Regions from separate parts of the Alkaliphilus metalliredigens QYMF genome, predicted to be linked through region 1. Evidence: riboswitches for the same ligand, from Rfam matches in the RefSeq annotation. Region 1 holds a riboswitch; each other region holds the start of a gene.
What was found. Region 1 has a riboswitch for cobalamin ahead of AMET_RS07475 (class I SAM-dependent methyltransferase). Riboswitches for the same ligand answer to the same signal wherever they lie in the genome.

Region 1 (4,870 bases):
GCATGCTTGATAGAATACAGCAGTCATACGAGCAACAAAATCAATTTGTTTCTGATGCATCCCATGAGTTGAGAACACCTATTTCAGTGATTCAGGGCTATGCAGACCTACTTGTCAGGTGGGGAAAGAAGGATGAAAAGATACTGGAGGAATCCCTAACTGCAATTAAAGAGGAATCTGAAAATATGAAGGACTTGGTGGAAAAACTTCTTTTCTTGGCAAGGGGAGATAAGAACACCCAAAAGGTTGAGAAGAAAGATTTCTATTTAAATGAACTGATAGATGATGTTGTTAAGGAAACAAGAATGATAGATGGATCTCATCAGATTATTAATCTAAAGAATGAGGGTATTTTAATGAACGCAGATCCAAGACTCATAAAAGAGTCCTTACGAATTTTCATAGATAACTGTATAAAATACACACCTAGTGGAGGCAGTATTAAAATTGAATCCATTCTTAAAAAAAATGAGGTGGAAATTTCTATAGAAGATACAGGCATTGGCATTTCAAAGGAAGATTTACCTAACATATTTAATCGATTTTATAGGGCGGACAAGTCAAGAACCAAGGGAATAGACGGAACAGGGGGGACAGGCCTTGGACTTGCCATAGCAAGCTGGATTATTCAAAGACATAATGGTCGAATTAAAGTAGAAAGCCAGATAGATGTAGGTACTAAAGTCGTGATCAATCTTCCGAGACATGTGCACCCGGACTTATAATAAACAATGAAATAACAACATGATTGACTCGTATAGTCAGCGCTGCTGTTGCTTAATAAGTACGTTGACTAGGCGAGTGGATGATTGAAGTTTTGAGGAGGCAATTGGAATGTTTTAGATATTTTTCAGCCAGTACGGAAAATATTTTGTTGAGAATTAAGTTTTTAAGTGAAAACTCAGATTTATTCGATTTCATAGTGGGTACTGATTTAAAGGATATTGATGAAAATTACAATGCAAATAATTTGATAATAAATTGACAATACTGGAAAAATATACTACTATGATATTATAAAGTAAAAATTATGATAAATACTAAGTCATGAAGACGAACTAGCTATATTTCAACCATGAAGGTTGTTCTAAGGGCTATAACTGTATTCAGTGACTTTATTAATTTTTTGAGGGGGATGACAAATGGATAAACAATTATGGGAAAAAGCAGTGGCGTTTCATGGGCATGAGTGTCCAGGGTTAGCTATAGGCTATAAAGCCTATGAGGCCGCCAAAGAAAAACTAAAGGTTGGTTTTTCAAAGGATGAAGATATAGTATGTGTAACGGAAAATGATGCCTGTGGTGTAGATGCAATTCAACTATTATTAGGATGTAGCTTTGGAAAGGGAAATCTTATTTATCGTGGTACTGGAAAGCAAGCCTTTAGCTTCTTTAACCGTACCACTGGAGAAAGTATGAGAATTGTATTGAAACCTTCTGACAAGAAAATGGATAGAGGAGAAAGACAAGCTTATTTGTTAGAGGCACCAATCGAAGAAATTTTTGAATTTAAAACACCTAAATTTGAATTGCCAGAAAGAGCAAGGATTTTTACCACGATTGCCTGTGAAGATTGTGGAGAGGGAGCTCCAGAGCATAAAATTCGCTTAATGGAGGGGAAAAGGGTTTGTTTAGATTGCTTTAAAGATTATTCTAGGGAATTATAAAACGAATTAGTTATATTTGTTTAATAAAGTCATGAAGGCACATTCTTTGCTGAAGCAAGAAGTGTTTTTATGGCTTTTGTTTTTAAAAAGGATAACTTCAACTATTCATTAAACTGGGTACTCTTTATGTACTTGATGAAGAGGTTTCTACAAAGTAGCTTGTAACGCAGCCTTTAACCATAAAACCGCAAAGGTTTGGTATACAGTTAGAAAAATTCTACTTTAAAGAAGTTATTAAATTTTATAAGAAAAATAAAAATCTTAAAATAGGAGACAGGTATATGGGTAAAAGTTACAGTAATGTTTCAATGGCTATTATTAGAAGGCTACCTAAATATTATGAATACCTAAAGCAGCTTATAGATAAAAATATAGATAGAATTTCCTCAAAAGAATTAAGTCGTATGATTGGATTTACACCCTCACAAATACGGCAAGACTTAAATAAGTTTGGGGGATTTGGCCAACAGGGATATGGCTATAACGTAGAAGTATTGTATGGAGAAATTGAAAAGATACTAGGCCTAAATCAGAGCTACAGTATCGTGGTAGTAGGAGCGGGAAGCCTAGGCCAAGGTATTGTTAATCATATTGATTTTGAAAATTGTGGATTTGATTTAAAGGCATTGTTTGATATTAAATATAAGTTTATGGGTAAGAAGATTAAGGGTGCCCCTATCTTTTATATAGATGAGTTGCAAAAGTTTATAAGTGAAAACCATATTGATATTGGAGTAATCTGTATGCCTGAGGAGTTTGTACAAGATACTGCAAACAAATTAATAGAGTCAGGTGTATCTGCTATTTGGAATTTTTCACCTATAGATCTTGACGCCCCAGAAGGAGTAATTGTAGAAAACATGAATCTAAACAATGGTTTGCTTACCCTATCTTATTTTGTAAGCAACAGTGGAAAAGATCAGGTTAAATAACGCAATATGATTTTAAATAATATTTGTTTTTATGGAAAATAATTTGACAAAATTGCTATAATATAGTATTTTTAAATAGAAATTTAAAATAATTAAAAATTTAACAAAAAATAGCTTATAAGGTGCTCTTTCATAGAGTTAAAAGGGAAAGTGGTGTAAATCCACTACAGCCCCCGCTACTGTAAATGGGTATGAAATCCGCGAATGCCATTGGGAAACCGAGAAGGTCGGAGAGTAAGATGATCCATAAGTCAGGAAACCTGCCTTATATTGTTATAAAACGAAACCTTCGGAGGGGAGGTGTTTTTTCTTGAGGATTTTTTGTTTTGATTTGAGATGAAACCACGAAGGTTTAGTGTGCAATCATGAAGATTGTTACTTTACTTTTTCGTGGTTTTTTGTTTTAGAGTCACAAATTAGTTGTTGAATTTGAGAGGGGCGAAGTATTATGAGGGATGTAGAAAAAATTGTGTACTGGAAAGATGCTTGGGAAAAAAAGAAAATGGATACTAAAAAGTCTGAAGTTTTTTGGGATAACAGAGCAGCGTTCTTTAATACAAAGGTTTCTCTAGAGAAAAATGAATCCAGCGACATTATAGACTTGTTATTAAAAAAAGAAATGTTGCATGAAGAAATGTCGGTATTAGATATAGGCTGTGGACCTGGAAAACATACCATTCCGATGGCACGTATTGTAAAGAAAATCACTGCTTTAGATATTTCCGAAAATATGCTAAACCATCTTCAAAACAATGCTAAAAAGATGAATTTAGATAATATTAAAACATTGAAGAAAGATTGGAAGGATATTGATTTAGAAAAAGAAGGGTGGAACAAAGCCTTTGATTTCGTATTTGCTTCTATGACACCTGGCGTATTTGATTTTAATACCCTAGAAAAAATGACAAAGGCTAGTAAAAACTATTGTTTTTTAAGTGGATTTGTTGATCGAGAGGACTCTATTTTTGATGAAGTAGAAGCAGAAATTTCAAAAATATATTCTTTGGAAAAACGAAAGGATAAAAAAGTATACTATGCCTTTAATGTTCTGTGGCACTTGGGTTATACCCCAGAGGTGTTTTACCTGAATAGAGAGTGGGAGGACATAAGAACAGTAGAGGAAACATGGCAGTTATATGTAGATAAGATTTCTATGCAAGTTGAATTAAAAGAAGAAGAAAAAATGTATATCAAGGAAGAACTAAAAAAACATCAAAATAATGGCAAGGTAAAGGAAAAAACAAAGGTTAAAATAGGTGTTTTGACTTGGAGTGTATAAATGTAAGCATATATTCACAGGGGAGTTCTATTTCCTAAAATAAAATAGCTCGAAGAGGAGTGAAGGATATGAGTTGGAAACAATGGAAAAAAGGAATGGTAATGATTGTAGTAGGTATGATGATGTTGTCACTTATTGGTTGTGGGACAGATACTTCACAAGAAGAAGTGGAAACCGTGGGGTCAAACAATGAAACTGAAGCAAATAAAGAAAAAGAAGATGTGGTGCTAAAGCTAGGAGGCGGAGACTGGGGATATCCATCACCCTATCTACATTATTCCAGAGGACCTGGTATTTATAAAATGCAGCTGATTTTTGATAGTTTGTTAGAATACGGTGAAGAAGGGTTAATTCCATGGCTTGCCAAGGAATGGGAGGTTTCGGAAGATGGACTTAACTATATCTTTACGCTACAGGAGGGGGTAAAATGGCATGATGGTCAGGTCTTAACAGCAGAGGATGTAAAGTTCTCCTTTGAGTTTTCGGAAAAACATCCTCCAGTACAGAATTATATTATGGTTGGGGATCAGTCAATAATAAAGGAAATTGAAATTCTAGAGGATGGTAGGGTGAAATTTACTTTTGCAGAAAAGAATGCAACTATTTTAGAAAAAATAGGAACAGTAAGAATCATTCCAGAGCATATTTGGTCAGAGGTAGAGGATCCAGAAAGCTTCCAGGATGAAAGAGCAGTAATAGGCTGTGGACCCTATACATTAACGAACTATAGTAAAGAACACAGTACCTACGAATTTACAGCTTTTAAGGATTATTGGGGACCAAAACAGAAGGTGGAAAAAATTCAATTTGTGCCTGTGAGTGATGAAATTATGGCATTTGAGAACGAAGAGATAGACCAAATCGGTGTAGGGGCCGATTTATTGGATCGATATATGGGAGATCCTACTTTTACAGTGTTAGAGAATCCAGCATTTTGGGGATACCGTTTAACACTTAATATGGAAAAAAATCCGATATTTAAGGAAAAGGAG
Region 2 (4,870 bases), 2.2 Mb from region 1:
GCCCAGGAAAGCTATAAGCTAGCATTGATAGTAGGACAACTACTTAAAAAGCCTAAGGCTTATATTGGTGGGCTTTGTTTAAGCTTAGCTTGGCTCCATCGAGAACAAAACAGTTCAAAGGAGAAAGATTTTTTACAGTTTGCCTTAAATTGTTACAGTGAAGCCTATGAGACGGAGCCGCTTCCCTTGGGAAATTTAGATGAAATTTCGGTATCATACTTATTAGGAGAGTTAAATAGACGACTGGGTTATTATCCTGAGGCCATTCGATGGTATGCTAAAACATTAGAGCATCCTGATATCAAAAATAAAAGAATGATTCAGCTTAAATCAAGAACCCAATGGCAATTGGCCAAGGAAGAATATGATCTAAATAAGAGAGGATAGCACCCTATGGGTGCTTTTTTCTTATATTAAAGCATAGATTATAGTAAAAATATTTATGGAGGGGAATTATGAGGAAAAATCCTAAACCACCAATGATTTTTCTGCCAGGGTTAATGGGGTCAATGGGAAGAGATATGATCCCGGGAACAGGGGACTGGAGCTTCGGAGTGGCTCGATGGATTTATAAACCACTCATTGATGGACTAGAGCAAAGAGGATATGTTTTAAATGAAGATTTGTTTATTTGCTATTATGACTGGAGAAAGGAATCCCATGAGATTGTTGACAGGTATTTAAAGCCAATGCTAAGGAAAGCAAAAGAAAAGTGTCCAGGGCAATCAATTGATATACTCTGCCACAGTAGGGGAGGAATCGTGGCCAGGAGCTATATACAAAGCGGAGAGTATGACTATGACATTGGGAATTTAGTCATGATTGGAACACCCAACGCCGGTGCCATTGATGCCTATTATTTTTGGTCAACGGGAGAAATGTTAAATGATCCTAATCAAAAAGATAATCTCTATGACATGATAAAAAGAGGATATATGTGGATTCTAAGAAAATTATTGAATATTCCCTGGGGAATAGAAAACATCCATGAAATCCATCAATCATTTCCCGCTATACAAGAGATGCTTCCTGCATTGGACTATGGAGACATCTTATATTATAGGAATGGATTTGGGGATTTGAAGCATATCCCAAGACCCTGGATTCGGTATCATAATTTTAAACTTGATGAAATGAATCAAGCCATCGCCCTGCGACATCTAAGAAATCGAGTGGAAGGGATCCATGTGATTGTAGGAACCAATGTAGAAACAAATGAATGTTTATTAGTTGATGGTAAAAAATTCATCTATGAGAATCAAGAGGTCATTGTTGATCATACTGTCACCTATAAAGGAGATGGGACTGTAACAAAAAACAGTGCCCAGTTACCCCCTTTCGATTACTATGAAATAGAAAAGAACCATCATCAAATGGTGGGAGCCTCCCTAGAGATATTGCAAGAGATTTATGGGTTAGACATAATTGATAGTATAGAGGAGGATGAGGTTTGCGAAACATTACATTTTATTTTTCATTACCATCATCGCTTAAAGATTGAAAAGAATGGCAAGCTACTTTTAGTCTATCAAGATAAAAAAGTGAACACTGAGTATGAATACATTTCAGAAGAGTTCGGAGAACGATATGTCTGGATAGCTCTAAAAAATATACCAGGGGGTATTTATACAGGTGAAATGATCACAAAGGATACTGATTTAGAGAAATTAGATTTTATCATTATAGGGAATGGTGTGGAAGAGGAATTGAAAGGAAGAGAGATCTTGAGACAGGACCGTGCTTCTGTGCAGGTGACATTTACATTTGAAGTCACTAACTAGAAGGGCCAATATAGCTATTGCCTATGAACTATAAATTTGATATGATAAGGATGAATTAAATCGAATTGGTGCTTTATCAAAGCTTAATAGGGAAAGTGGTTGAAATCCACTACAGCCCCCGCTACTGTAAGTGAGGATGAGTCCAGCAAAACCACTGATTGTGTCAATTGGGAAGGTGCTGGGTGTCAGAAGAATCACAAGTCAGGAGACCTGCCAACCCTAATTCCAAACAAACCTTCGGAGGGAAGGGTGGATCCTGCTGCTTGTATATTATTCCCTTACCTAATTTTAGGTAAGGGTTTTGTTTTTTGAAGAATTTGAAGAACTAAACTATTAATAAAAGGGGTTTGCTCATGAGTGGAAAAAAACTTGTACTGGTTACTGGTGGCGCTAGAAGTGGGAAAAGTAGCTTTGGAGAGTCATTATTGAGGGAGAAACAGGGAAATATATTATATATTGCCACTGCCCAAGCCTTCGATGAGGAAATGAAGGAACGTATCAAGCATCACAAAATACAAAGACCATCCCATTGGATGACCCATGAAGGGTATGAAAATTTAGGTCCGGTCATAAGTGTCTTGGGCGGTCAAATAGAAGGGGTACTACTAGACTGTGTCACAATCATGGTGACGAACTTAATGTTTCAACTAGAATCCAATTGGGATGAGGTGGGTACAGAAAGAATTCATCAGGTGGAGAATCACATCCAAGCAGAGGTAAAGACCTTGCTAGATACAGTAAAGGGCTTAGAGATACCAGTCATATTCATTACAAATGAAATTGGTATGGGAATCGTCCCAGAGAATAAGCTTGCGCGGATTTTTCGGGACATTGCAGGAAGGGTTAACCAAATGATTGCCAAGGAAGCAGACCAGGTTTATTTAGTGACATGTGGGATATCACAACGGATCAAATAGAAAAATACAAGGAGGGTTATAATGAGTAAAAAGCTAGAACAAGGATTAATACATATTTATACAGGTGATGGAAAAGGAAAGACGACAGCTGCACTGGGTCAAGGAATGCGAACAGCTGGGGCCGGCTATCGTGTACTCATGGTACAGTTCTTAAAAGGAAATGAAACTGGAGAGTTAAATAGTATTGAGAAGCTGGGAGAAGGCTTTGAAATCATGAGATTTGGACCTATCAATAATTTTTATCGAAATCTAAGTTCAGAAAGACGGGTAGAGGTAAAAGAAGATATTGGACAGGGAATAGAACAAATTGAGGTGCTTATGATAGCAGATGCATATGATTTGATTATTCTAGATGAAATCATGGCTTCGATCTATTTGGATATTGTCTCAGTTGAGGCTATTATCAGTCTCATAGACAAAAAACCCAATCATGTTGAATTGATTTTAACAGGCAGACAAGCACCAGAAGTTTTGGTCCAACGTGCAGATTATGTGACGGAAATGAAAATGATCAAGCATCCCTTCGAAAAAGGGATTATATCTAGGGAAGGTATTGAACATTGATATGAATCGATTTATTAGTATTTTACAATTCTTAACACGAATTCCTATCAAAAGGGATGTTCCTATGGAGGAAGCATTTCACAAAGGAATTATCTATTTTCCAGTGGTGGGGGGCATTATTGGTGCACTGCTCATGGTAGCCTATCGAGGCGCTTCTCTATATCTAGCACATTCTTTATCTGCTCTATTAACCGTGGGATTTTTTGTTTTTCTTACGGGAGGCCTACACCTAGATGGATTGGGTGACACATTTGATGGACTGTACAGTAATCGTAATAAGGAAACCATACTGGAGATTATGAAGGACAGTAGACTGGGAACGAATGGTGTCCTAGCTATGGTATTTATCCTACTTCTAAAGCTTTACGGAATCCAGGGATTAGGAGAACATCAAATCTATTGGGGAATCATACTGATGCCAGTAATGGGAAGACAGGCTATCGTATATGGCTGTTATCGAACAATCTATGGTCGAAGCCAGGGCTTAGGACATCTCTTTATTGGAAAGGTCAGTAAAAAAGAGCTATTGATCAGCAGTTTGTTGACCTTTATCTTGGCGGCCATGCATTTGCCTAGTCTTATTTTTGCTCTTCTGCTACCCATAGGAAGTCAATTATATAAAGGGCATGTAATGAAGAAAATTGATGGCATGACCGGGGATACATTAGGATCCCTATGTGAGTTGACTGAAGGATGCTATTTATTATTTATCCTTTTGATTACTGGGGCAGGATTGTTCTAAGGAACCCGAGGAAAGGAATCGTAGGTGGATGATAATGAAAAGAAGGGGTGCGTAAATGACTCGAATTTATTTGATACGGCACGGGGAAACCCAGGATAACTATGAAAAAAAGCTTTGTGGTTGGATTGATGGGCCTTTAAATCAATTAGGAAAAATTCAAGCCGCTGGCTGCGGAGAGGCATTGAGAAACATAAAAATGCATGTCATTTATACCAGTCCCCTAAAGCGTGCCTATGAAACTGCAGAGGCAATTAGAGGGGAACGACAAGAAGAAGTCATTGTTGTAGAAGAGCTTAAAGAGCTCCACTTTGGAGATTTGGAAGGATGGACCATGAAGGCAGTACAAGAAACACATCCAGATATTTATAATGGAATTAGAACTGATTCAGTAAATTTTCAGTTTCCCAATGGGGAAAGCATGAAGCAAATGCATGAACGAGCAACCAAGAAGATAGAAGAGCTGATTGAGAAACATCCCAATGAAAATATTGTGATTGTGGCACACTCCGGTGTACTCCGAAGTGTGATTGCACATTTGATAACGGGCAAAATTGATCATCATTGGAGTTTTAAAGTAGATCATTGTAGTATTTCAATAGTTGAGAAGGTTGGAGACATGTATGTTTTAAACAAGCTCAACCAGGACAGACATCTAGTGTAACGAGGAGGCCTAATGAATGAAAAACAAAAAAATACTTTTGTTAATAATAGGAGTACTTTTAATGATAGGGCTCTTCACAGGCTGTGCAGCACAACAGGAAGAGATTACTGAAGGAGAAATCCCTGAAGAGGTCCTGGATGAAACAGAAAAGAGATATCCCTTAGAAATAACCGATGGGCTAGGATATGATATTATTATTGAAGCA
Region 3 (4,870 bases), 1.0 Mb from region 1:
CCACTTTTCAATGATATTAAGTGATATGATCACACCCACAAATAAAAATGACTTTATGATATCCCACCTTGTAATAGACTGGGGCTTTGAACTAGATATTCTACCTGAAAATCCCCGGGCAATCATTGCTCTATAAAGCTTTTCAGATCTATCAATTGATTTAATGAGTATCCCTCCCATAACCTCTCCATAGGTTTTAAACGTACGTTTCCTAAATGAAGTATTGAATAGCCTAGAAACCAATGCACTTTGGGTGTTTTTTAAGGTATCCCATAAAACAAAAGTATACCGCCATGACAAAAAAAGAATCGAAATAAAGAAGGGCGGCAGATGCATATGGGACAAAGCATTTAAAAATTGTTGTAGCGGTTGACTTAAAATCATAATAAACATAAGTAAAGAAACAGATAATGCTTTCAAAGTTAATATCAAAGGAAAAACAAACCGATCATTGGTGACTGGAAATCCAGGACCAATGATCAGGGGCACACTCATTAAAGCCAGAAAAGGCAGTAGTAACACCAGCTTAGAGAGTATATACTTGATTGAAAATCCCATGGAGATTACAATGAGCAACAGTAGAGAAAAGGAGAAAATCAGGAGTGATAACTTATCCAAACCAATTAAACCAAATGCTGTCATAAAGCAAGTCATTATTTTGGTCCTAGTCTCCCAGTTTCTCCCCCAAGATATTAATTTTTCGTGACCATTATGATAGTCTGTTCTCTTTGTCGGTTTAGTGGATACCATAAAAGACTCCTTTGTACATCTAATTTATTTAAGATGTTGTTTCTAAAATATGAGGACGAATCCGGTATATAAATGAAATAATAAATCCAGTAAGAATTGCCTCCATTGCAATTAATGGAAGATAGCCTACTGCCAAGACATTAACAACAGAAAAAAAACCTTCACTATACCGACTATCTGTCATAAAAAGAACCAATATCAGTAAGGAAACACAGGTGAAAACAGCAAATCCCCCTATAAAACCAGCCCATATGGCAGGTGATTTTTTGTTACATGTTAATTTCGAATATAGTTTGTAGGAAGCCAAAGCTGGTAAAGCAACAAGCAATGTATTGACTCCCAAAGTGGTAAGTCCTCCATGCTGAAAAATGATGGCCTGTAGCAGTAATCCAATAAAAATAGCAATAGGACTACGCCTACCCAGCATAATACCCAGCAACCCTGCTAATAAAGGATGTACACTACTTGGTCCTATAGGAATACTTATTAATGCAAAGGTAAAGAAAGCCGCCGTCATCAAACTGATTTTAGGTATTTCTTCTTCTTTTATCCCTTTAATCGCATAAATCATAACTCCCCCGGCTGCGATTGAAGTCGTTACAGCCATAGGAAGATTCAAAACACCATCTGACAAATGCACTTGAATCACCTCCAGTTCAAATATACCTTTTAAAATCACCTTGGATGCCCGGGCAAGCATCCAAAGTACAAAATAACATCCTTAATGCTGATGATCACCCTCATATTCAACCATATCTTTTGCCATAAGTTCATTTCCACTGGAATCTAGTACTTGTAAGTCAAATTCTTCTGGAAAATGTTCTACAAATAAAAAGTATTCTCCTGACTTCTCCATATCAATGGTAAAATTGCTTGTATCAGGATTTAAAATCAAGTTATAGCCATATTCATCTTTTGCAACAAAATGAGAATCCGCTGCAATGTCTTCCATGTCAGCCTCCATGATATGAATGGCATGGTGTTCTATGTCTGTTATACCACTCTCTTTTGAGATAAAGGCTATCATACAGCTCTCATCTCCTTCATTTTTGTTGAACTTCAAAGTATAAGTATCTTCTTCAAAGGTATAAACACCGCTCCATTCATAAGGAATTTCGTGTCCATCATCCTCAGCAGTATTCACCTCCTCCTCATTACTTCCACAAGCCACCAAAACTAACATTAATAACGCAACACCAAATAAAATACTTAGTTTTTTCTTCACAACACATCTACTCCTTTTGTGATAATATATTGTGAATATTGTGTAACTGGACATTTTTATAAATAAAAGCCCACACTTACTATGTATGTGCAGGCAATAAAAGGCTATATACTTTGTCTCTATACTGTACATTTAGGAAGAAGAATATAAATCATAGAGAGCAATTCCTAGATATAAAAGCATAAAATCAAAAGCCTCCAAACCCATGCACCGTGGGTTTGAAAAACGTCAAATTAAACAAGTAGGTATCCTGGCTTAGGTTCATCATCTTTTTACACCTTCCCAGATATTATCCAGTGGTATACTTAATAAAAAGACTCCCCATTACAGTGGCGGGACCGCGTTGGATTTTCACCAAACTTCCCATTTCATTTTTAAATGAAAGCTTGTCTAACACAATATTCAATTCGACTTAAGTATAACATTGGAAAAATAATAAATCAACTGTTTTAGCCATGGGACAGAAAATAACTGGTCAAAGATGATGAGGCTATTTTGTGTCAGACAAGGTGACAGCTTCCGCCCATAGCAAACCCTCTGAATACCAATCATTCTCCAGAGGGTTTCTACTCACTATTTACATGTCTTGTTCTTAGCTTAAGAAACTTTAACTATGACATTAACTTACATATATCGTTTGTAAATTCTACAGGATCGTTAATTGTCAGTCCTTCAATCAGCAATGCTTGATTGTATAGTACATTTGTATAGATCTTTAGCTTTTCCTGATCATTGTCAAAGGCTTCCTTTAGGGTTTTAAATACATCATGATTGATGTTAATCTCTAAAACTCTTTCGGCCTTTATTTCTTGATTATTTGGCATTGCACTTAATATTTTTTCCATCTCGATGGTCACATCCCCATCGGTTGCAAGACATACTGGATGGTTTTTTAATCTCTTAGAGGGTCTAACATCCTTGACTTTCTGAGATAATGCTTCTTTCATAAATGCGAACACTTCTTTACTACCTTGTGTTTGCTCTTCTTGCTCCTCTTTTTCATCCTTCTCTTCAATCCCTAAGTCTCCACTAGATACAGACTTAAATTCTTTCTCTTTATAATCTACCAGCACGCGAATAGCAAATTCATCTACGTCATCAGCAAAGTATAAAATTTCGTAGCCCTGCTCTGCCAAGAGCTCTGTTTGAGGCATTTTATCAATTTTTTCAATAGAATCTCCCGAAGCATAGTAAATGTACTTTTGGTCCTCCTTCATTCTACCTACATACTCATCTAAAGTGACCATTTTCTTTTCCTTGGAAGAGTAAAATAGTAACAAGTCCTTCAGTGTTTCTTTATTTTGTCCAAAATCACTGTAAACCCCATATTTGATCTGTCTACCAAAGCTATCGTAGAATTCTTCATAACGTTCTCTCTCATTTTTCAGCAGTAATTCTAATTCACTTTTAATTTTTTCTTTAATTTTTTTAGCAATGATTTTCAGCTGACGATCATGTTGAAGCATTTCCCTTGAAATGTTCAGTGATAGGTCCTCAGAGTCAACCATTCCCTTTACAAAGCTGAAATAATCAGGAAGCAAGTCTGAGCACTTGTTCATGATGAGTACCCCACTGGAATAGAGCTCTAATCCCTTTTCATATTCCTTTGTGTAGAAATCATAGGGTATTTTTTCAGGTATAAACAAAATTGCATTGTACCTGACTGCTCCGTCTGCACTAATATGGATATGCTTTAGTGGCTTATCAAAACCGTAGTGCTTTTCAGAATAAAAAAGATCATAATCTTCCTTTGTTAGCTCATTTTTATTTCTTCGCCACATTGGCACCATGCTGTTGACAACTTGCTCTTCTACTATTTCTTCATATTCACCTTCTGCCCCTTCTTTGGGCTTGCTTGTCTCAATATCCATCTTAATTGGGTATCTGATAAAGTCTGAATATTTCTTGATGATGGTTTTTAACCGATACGCCTCTAGGTAATCCTCATATTTTTCATCTTCTGTATTTTCTTTGAGTTTTAGGATGATTTCTGTTCCAACACTTTCTTTTTCATAGGGCTCAATTGTATATCCCTCTGCACCTATTGATTCCCATTTATACCCTTGGTCACTTCCTAATGCTTTACTAATCACCGTCACTGAATCCGCAACCATGAATGCAGAGTAAAAACCTACCCCAAACTGTCCAATGATATCAAAGCCATCCTTTATTTCATTCTCTTTTTTAAATGTAAAGGAACCACTCTGTGCAATAACACCTAGATTTTCCTCCAGCTCTTCCTTTGTCATTCCAATTCCCATGTCAGATATTATCAGCATCTTATTCTCTTTGTCCGTCGTGATTTTTATGTAGTAATCCTCTTTGTTGAAGATCATGCTTTCATCCGTCAATGCTTTATAATATATCTTATCAATTGCATCACTAGAGTTGGAAATCAGTTCTCTTAAAAATATTTCCTTATGGGTATAAATTGAATTGATCATTAAATCTAGTAATCGCTTCGATTCTGCTTTAAATTCTTTTTTTATCATTGTATTTTTCTCCTCCTATTAAAATTCGTCTGATACTACCATAATCAACTTAATTAGCACTCTATTGAATAGAGTGCTAATTATAATCTATCAAATATACTGGATTTGTCAAGGGCTTTTATCATTTTAGGCGCTGCCCCCTGCTATTTTTACATATTTCCATTTGCCCTGCTTAAATAGCAAATATGACAGTGCCCCAGAGATAAATCTAAGGGAATCATGAGATTGTTTAACATCATTTATATACTGTTGATAACTATTGATAACCATTTTTACTTATCAACAGTATTATGCCCTTATCCACATTATCCTGTGGTTAACTTTAGGTGCACCACAAAATATCGTATCTCTATAGGGCTAAATGAGAATGGTAGGGTAAAATAACACTTAATTCAATGGGTAC

Region 2: linked by a shared signal. The riboswitch ahead of cobU (bifunctional adenosylcobinamide kinase/adenosylcobinamide-phosphate guanylyltransferase) and the one ahead of AMET_RS07475 (class I SAM-dependent methyltransferase) in region 1 are both predicted to bind cobalamin.
Region 3: linked by a shared signal. The riboswitch ahead of AMET_RS02625 (hypothetical protein) and the one ahead of AMET_RS07475 (class I SAM-dependent methyltransferase) in region 1 are both predicted to bind cobalamin.

The regions. Positions count from the first base shown of each region.
Region 1 covers NC_009633.1:1,568,024-1,572,893, forward strand. Annotated here, with positions in the region: gene AMET_RS07460 (sensor histidine kinase) at 1-725, shown strand, start outside; gene AMET_RS07465 (FmdE family protein) at 1,143-1,667, shown strand; gene AMET_RS07470 (redox-sensing transcriptional repressor Rex) at 1,949-2,599, shown strand; cobalamin riboswitch at 2,703-2,881, shown strand; gene AMET_RS07475 (class I SAM-dependent methyltransferase) at 3,048-3,878, shown strand; gene AMET_RS07480 (ABC transporter substrate-binding protein) at 3,947-4,870, shown strand, end outside.
Region 2 covers NC_009633.1:3,718,330-3,723,199, reverse strand. Annotated here, with positions in the region: gene AMET_RS17815 (DUF2225 domain-containing protein) at 1-387, shown strand, start outside; gene AMET_RS17810 (lipase family alpha/beta hydrolase) at 456-1,781, shown strand; cobalamin riboswitch at 1,831-2,013, shown strand; gene cobU (bifunctional adenosylcobinamide kinase/adenosylcobinamide-phosphate guanylyltransferase) at 2,135-2,698, shown strand; gene AMET_RS17795 (cob(I)yrinic acid a,c-diamide adenosyltransferase) at 2,720-3,262, shown strand; gene cobS (adenosylcobinamide-GDP ribazoletransferase) at 3,264-4,004, shown strand; gene AMET_RS17785 (histidine phosphatase family protein) at 4,060-4,665, shown strand; gene AMET_RS17780 (ABC transporter substrate-binding protein) at 4,682-4,870, shown strand, end outside.
Region 3 covers NC_009633.1:543,741-548,610, reverse strand. Annotated here, with positions in the region: gene AMET_RS02635 (energy-coupling factor transporter transmembrane component T family protein) at 1-750, opposite strand, end outside; gene AMET_RS02630 (CbiM family transporter) at 779-1,450, opposite strand; gene AMET_RS02625 (hypothetical protein) at 1,472-1,975, opposite strand; cobalamin riboswitch at 2,199-2,380, opposite strand; gene htpG (molecular chaperone HtpG) at 2,587-4,467, opposite strand.